3 regions of the Vreelandella gomseomensis genome follow, and region 2 is predicted to be linked to each of the others. Evidence: predicted binding sites of a transcription regulator. Region 2 holds the regulator's gene; each other region holds the start of a gene.
What was found. Region 2 encodes sigma-54, which starts transcription at its own class of promoters, with help from an activator protein. Its sites were predicted from a motif close to TGGCACNNNNNTTGCTNT; they were not measured.
Positions count from the first base shown of each region.

Region 1: a site for sigma-54 is predicted at 868-885, ahead of QC815_RS15230 (NCS1 family nucleobase:cation symporter-1). Genes of this name have one in related genera too.
Region 3: a site for sigma-54 is predicted at 1,128-1,145, ahead of QC815_RS16055 (sugar phosphorylase). Genes of this name have one in related genera too.

Region 1 covers NZ_JARWAI010000012.1:140,960-143,159, forward strand. The annotation lists gene QC815_RS15230 (NCS1 family nucleobase:cation symporter-1) at 1-810, opposite strand, end outside; gene QC815_RS15235 (nitrilase-related carbon-nitrogen hydrolase) at 1,351-2,200, shown strand, end outside.
Region 2 covers NZ_JARWAI010000002.1:217,399-219,598, reverse strand. The annotation lists gene lptB (LPS export ABC transporter ATP-binding protein) at 1-68, shown strand, start outside; gene QC815_RS03140 (RNA polymerase factor sigma-54) at 172-1,587, shown strand; gene hpf (ribosome hibernation-promoting factor, HPF/YfiA family) at 1,674-1,982, shown strand; gene QC815_RS03130 (PTS sugar transporter subunit IIA) at 1,987-2,200, shown strand, end outside.
Region 3 covers NZ_JARWAI010000014.1:35,524-37,723, reverse strand. The annotation lists gene QC815_RS16055 (sugar phosphorylase) at 1-1,096, opposite strand, end outside; gene nrdR (transcriptional regulator NrdR) at 1,240-1,716, shown strand; gene ribD (bifunctional diaminohydroxyphosphoribosylaminopyrimidine deaminase/5-amino-6-(5-phosphoribosylamino)uracil reductase RibD) at 1,713-2,200, shown strand, end outside.

The DNA of each region.
Region 1 (2,200 bases), on a different contig from region 2:
CCCGACAATCTGATCTTTCTGACTTTTGGCAAAACGACTGAAATCGGGAATATTCAGCGACAGCGTCGCCCAAAAGCCTACCATGGCGGTTAACCCGGCAAAGAAGTAGCCATACACTGACGCACCTTCGGGACGCGACGGCGGCTGCGCCAGCAGCTCGGTCATCGAGGTGTGCGGCCACGCCCACACCATCAAGCCAATACCCACCGCCAATAGCAACGGTGCGGCCAGGGTTTCCAGCCACTTGATCGACTCCGCACCGCGAATGACCACATAAAGATTCATCGCGCCAAACACGAAAAAGCCGATGACTTCACCGACGCCGCCCAGTGCCGCCCAAGCGGGGATTAATTCGGAAAGCAGCAGGTGAATGGCCAGTCCGCCGAACATGGTCTGAATCCCGAACCAGCCACAGCCGACGAGCGCCCGAACCAGACACGGCACGTTGGAGCCAAAGATCCCGAACGAAGAGCGCAGGACCACGGGAAACGGAATCCCGAATTTAGTACCCGGAAAAGCGTTGAGCGTGAGCGGAATCAAGACAATCACGTTGGCCAGTAATATGGCGAACAACGCCTCCCCCACACTCAAGCCAAAGTAGGCGGTCAACACACCCCCAAGTGTGTAGGTGGGTACGCAAATCGCCATCCCCACCCACAGCGCAGCAATATTCCATTTAGTCCAGGTTCGTTCACTCGCCTGGGTGGGCGCGATGTCCTTGTTGAAGCGCGAGCTATCGCGAACATCGTCTCCCACATCCAATTCAATCAGCCCTTCTCGGTCTACCATCTGAGAGGTTGTTTTCGTCATTGGTCTCTCCTCAGTGTCATCCGCTTCCCAGAAAACCCTCACGGTCTGAGGTTGTTTCAAGCAATAAGCGTGCCGACTAAGCCACCCTAGTCACTTAACTTATTGATCAAAAAACTGTCTTCCAGGACAAGAATTTTATTGTTGTCGTCATCTTGCCGACTTCTGAGTCACCGAATACCCAGCAGACTAAAAAAGGCTAGATCAAAAAAAATATTTGCACCAACTTCAAACATCAAAAACTGTCTTTATTTTCAATAATACACACTAACCAACTGATTAATAATCATTAATTAAAAACTCCAAAACAGTGCGCGCCCTCACCAGATTAGGGAGCGCGCAACGCTTGAATAAAAAAGTCAAATTAACTCAATGAGTTAAGCTGCATCTTAAAAAAACCACCGACTCACTTGCTAAAACGCACAACCTGACGATACTTTCTTAAAAGCTGTCGAAACAGTCAGCTTTGGAAGTTTCTCGCTGAAACAGAACATCAAATAAAACTAATACTTTGGCCTAATACTGATTAAGAGGGCGTGTCTGATGCAGAAGATGAAAATCGGCCTGATCCAAATGGGGCTAAAAACCAGCACCGACCTGGAACCGGCGGCGATTCGCGATGCCATGAACGAGGCCCACCTGCCGCTGGTCGAACAAGCCGCCGAGCAGGGCGTGCAGGTACTCTGCTTCCAGGAAGTGTTCAACCAGCCCTACTTCTGTCCCAGTCAGGACACCAAGTGGTACGCCGCCGCCGAACGGGTGCCGGAAGGCCCCACTTGCCAGATGATGCAGAAACTCGCCGCCAAGCACCGCATGGTCATCATCGTACCCGTCTTTGAGGAAACCGAGACCGGCGTTTACTACAACACGGCGGCCGTATTCGACGCCGACGGCAGCTACCTGGGCAAGTACCACAAGACCCATATTCCACAGGTAGCCGGGTTCTGGGAGAAATTCTTCTTCAAGCCGGGTAAATCCAACTGGCCGGTGTTCGATACCGCCTTTGGCAAGATCGGCGTTTATATCTGCTACGACCGTCACTTCCCGGAAGGCTGGCGGGCGCTGGCACTCAACGGCGCCGAGGTGATCTTCAACCCTTCCGCCACCGTCGCCGGGCTCTCCCAGTACCTTTGGGAGCTGGAGCAGCCCGCCTCGGCCGCGGCCAACGGCTGCTTTATCGCCGCCATCAACCGCGTGGGTACCGAAGCACCCTGGAATATCGGCAATTTCTATGGCTCCAGCTATATCGTTAACCCGCGCGGCAAGATCGAGGCCCAGGCCAGCGAAACAGAAGACGAACTGCTGGTGCACGAAATCGATTTGGACATGGTTCGCGAGGTACGCAACAACTGGCAGTTCTTCCGCGACCGCCGCCCGGAGACCTACACCCGCC
Region 2 (2,200 bases):
CGCCAAGCGCTATTCTTGACAATCAGGAAGTGCGCGACGTTTACCTAGGTGCTGATTTCCGTCTGTAAAGCTGTCAATGGCATATTTATTGCCTGTGGCATACTTATTGCACTTGCACCAAAACACAACACACACTAGGGTGGATGCTTTCCGATAACGAGTGGTTCTCAGATGGTCATGAAAGCTTCTCTTCAACTGCGGATCGGCACCCAGCTCACCATGACACCCCAGCTGCAGCAGGCCATTGCCCTGCTGCAGCTATCCACGCTCGATTTACGCCAGGAAATTCAGCAGGCCCTCGACGCCAACCCGATGCTCGAGCAGGAAGACGAGTTCAGCGAGCAGGCCACCAGCGAGCCCGAGGAAACCGAGTGGGCCGACAGCATCCCCACGGAGCTCTCCGTCGACAGCGACTGGTCGGATACCTACCAAGACATGGCAGGCAGCGGCAGCTCGAGCAGTGAGGGCCCGGACTTTGAACGCCAGGCGGCCGGGCAAAGCCTCCACGGCCATCTTCTGTGGCAGCTCGCCATGACCGATTTGAGCCGCCGCGAGCAGCTGGTCGCCGAAAGCCTGATCGACGCCCTGGATACGAACGGCTACTTGACCCAACCGCTCAACGATATCCGCGAGGGGTTGCGCGCCCAGGGCGTGGAAGGCCTCAGCCAGCGCGAGGTCGAAAGCATCCTCATGCGACTCCAGCAGTTCGAGCCCACCGGCGTGTTCGCTCGCGACCTGCGCGAATGCCTGATGCTGCAGCTTGCCGCCCTGCCCGACGACACCCCGCTGCTGATGCCTGCCCGGCGACTGGTTCGCCAGTTCCTGGAAGCCCTGAGCAAGAATGATCAGCGCCTGCTCAAACGGCGGCTCGGCCTGGACGAGGCGCAGCTCGATGAGGTCATCCAACTGATCAGGAGCCTGGATCCGCGTCCCGGCAGCGAGTACACCGTCACCGATGACAGCTACGTGATTCCCGACCTGGTGGTTCGTCACGATAGCGAGGGCTGGCACCTGGAGCTCAACCCGGAAGCGCTCCCCAAACTCCGGATTCAGCCCGATTACGCCAGCCTGATCAAACGCGCCGACAAGAGCCAGGACAACCAGTTTCTCAAGGACCATCTTCAGGAAGCCCGCTGGCTGATCAAGAGCCTGTCCAGCCGCAACGACACCCTGCTACGCGTCGGCCGCGAAATCGTCACCCGCCAGATCGACTTTCTGGAACGGGGTGAAGAAGCCATGAAGCCGCTGATCCTGGCCGACATCGCCGAGGCGGTCGAGATGCACGAATCGACGATTTCTCGGGTCACCACCCAGAAGTTCATCCACACGCCGCGGGGCATTTTCGAGCTTAAATACTTCTTTTCCAGCCAGATCAGCGGCCAGGACGGCGACAGCCATTCGAGCACCGCGATCCGGGCACGGCTGAAGAAGCTGATCCAGGAAGAGCCGCCCGGCAAACCCCTGTCAGACAGCCGCCTTGTCACCCTGCTCGAAGACGCCGGTGTCCACGTGGCGCGGCGTACCGTGGCCAAATATCGCGAAGGCATGGGTATCCCGTCCTCCAGCGAACGACGCCGTTTGCGTTAGAAAGACGGAAACTCGTCACAAGGGCTTTGCTTAACGGCAAAAAGGGTTACAATCGAAGGACAGTCCGACGGATAAGGAGTACGTCAATGCAAGTCAATATTACCGGTCATCATGTAGAACTGACTGACGCCTTGCGTGACTATGTCAACGAAAAGCTGGAACGCGTTGAGCGCCATTACGACAACATCACCACCGTGCAGGTCACGCTCTCGGTCGAGAAAGAGCGTCAACAGGCGGCCTGTACGCTGCACGCCGCCGGTGCCGACTTGCACGCCGAAGCCCTCGACAATGACATGTACGCAGCCATTGATGCACTGGCGGACAAAATTGATCGGCAACTCGTCAAGCACAAGGAAAAAGCACAAGCCCGCGCCCAGGGCGCAGGCGTGCGTTAATTCAATGACGTTAGCCACTATCCTCCCCCCGGAGCGCGTACTTTACGACGTGCCCGGGGGCAGCAAAAAACGGGTGCTGGAGTTTTTCAGCACCTTTATCGCGCAAAATATCCCCAGTCTCGACAGCCAGGAAGTGTTCAGCCGGCTGATCGGTCGAGAGCGCCTGGGCAGCACGGGGATCGGCAACGGCGTTGCCATTCCCCATGCCCGCAGCCCGC
Region 3 (2,200 bases), on a different contig from region 2:
CGGGCAGCAGGCCTTCCAGCGGCCGCACGCCGATGCCGTCGTGGCTGGCGGTGAAGTTGAGATAGGTACAGTGATCGGGCAGCGGCGGCAGGCTTGCCAGCCAGGCCTGCAGGGTGTCGGTTTCGCCGCGGGTGAGGGTGTGCAGCAGCAGCGGCGGCAGGGTGAACTGATAAATCATGTGGGCTTCGTCGGGCGGGCCATCGGTGCATCGGTCCAGCCCGAAGTAGCTGATGTTTTCGTGGTGCGGCACGTTGGTTTCGGTGACCAGCAGGGTGCCGGGCGCCGCTTGGTCGACGATGGCGCGCAGCAGGCGGACCACGGTGTGGGTTTCGGGAAGATGGATGCAGGCGGTGCCCAGGCGTTTCCACAGGAAGGCGACGGCATCCAGCCGCACGATGCGGGTGCCTTGTTGGAGGTAAAACAGCAGGATGCCGACAAATTCCAGCAGCACGTCGGGGTTTTCGAAGTTGAGGTCGAGCTGGTCCTCGGAAAACGTGGCCCACAGATAGCGGGTGCCCCGACGAGTGGAAATGGGCACCAGCAACGGGCTGCTGCGTGGGCGCACGACGCCTGAGACATCGGTATCCGGGTCGACGTCGATAAAGTAATCGCGGCCCGGCAGGCTGCCGCTCAGGTAGTCGACAAACCACAGCGATTCGCGGGAGACGTGGTTGAGCACCAGGTCCGCCATCAGATCGTAGTGGCGGGCGAGGGCTTGAATATGCGGCCAGTCACCGAGATCGGGGTTCACTTCACGGTAGTGGATCACCGAAAAACCATCGTCGCTGCTCCACGGGAAGAACGGCAGTACATGGACGCCGCTGATGAGGTCGCCGAGGCGCGTCTGCAGAAAATCATCGAGCACCGCGAGTGGCGGTGTCTGCTCGTCAATGATGGAGTCACCATAGGTGATCAGCCATTGATCCTTTTCGCACCATGAAGGTGCAAGCTCGGCTGTCTGTCGGGCCGTGGGCTGGCGCTGGGTGGCCGCGAAAAAGTGGTCAAGATGCTGATTGAGCCGACGCTGGATCTCGCCGGCGCGGGGGCCGTAGAGATGCTCCAGGTAGTCGTGAACGCGGGCGTCGAAGGCAGTCATAAGGATGTCCGGTAAACAGGCTTCCATAGACGGTGCAGCTTGTGTGCCAAAACGTTACAATAGCTGGCTAATAACGTTTTAACAGGTCATATTTTGCTTGCTCGTGCAGCGTTGACGCGCGGGCCGATAACAGGTTGAACGCCATGCATTGCCCTTTTTGTGGTGCTAACGATACTCGAGTAAGCGATTCGCGGCTGGTCGCCGATGGCGACCAGGTGCGCCGCCGCCGCCAGTGTGCAAGCTGCCAGGAGCGTTTTACCACCTACGAAACCGCCGAGCTGATCATGCCTCGCGTGGTCAAGTCCGACGGCTCGCGGGAAAGCTTCAACGAAACCAAGCTGCGGGCGGGCATGCTGCGGGCGCTGGAAAAGCGTCCGGTAAGCGCCGAAGCCATCGAGGCGGCCGTCGAGCGCATACGCCAGACACTGCGCGCCCGGGGCGATCGGGAAATCGACGCCCGCGATATCGGTGAGTCGGTGATGCAGGCGCTGAACAACCTGGATCAGGTGGCCTATATCCGCTTTGCCTCGGTATATCGCAAGTTTCAGCACCTGGACGAGTTTCGGGCTGAAATTGATCGTCTCTCCCAGGAACCCACGGACGGTGGGCCGTTGTCGTGAGCGTCGCGTCGTTTAGTACCCAGGATCACTGCAATATGGCCCAAGCGCTTGCGCTCGCTGCGCGCGGGCTGTACACCACCGATCCCAACCCCCGTGTGGGCTGTGTGATAGTGCGTGACGGTGAGGTGGTCGGCGAGGGCTTTCATCGCCGGGCGGGGGAGGCTCATGCGGAAATCCATGCGCTCGCCGCGGCGGGCGATCGCGCCCGGGGCGCCACCGTTTATGTCACGCTCGAACCCTGCTCGCATACCGGGCGCACGGGCCCTTGCGCCGAGGCCCTGCAAGCCGCCGGGGTGGCCCGGGTGGTGGTGGCGATGGTCGACCCCAACCCCCTGGTGGCGGGTCGCGGTATCCGCCTGCTGGAGGAGGCGGGTATCGAGGTGGCGGTAGGGTTGTTGGCCGACGATGCGCAAGCGCTCAATCCCGGGTTTATTGCCCGCATGGCCGCCGGGCGGCCCTTTGTGCGCCTGAAAATGGCGATGAG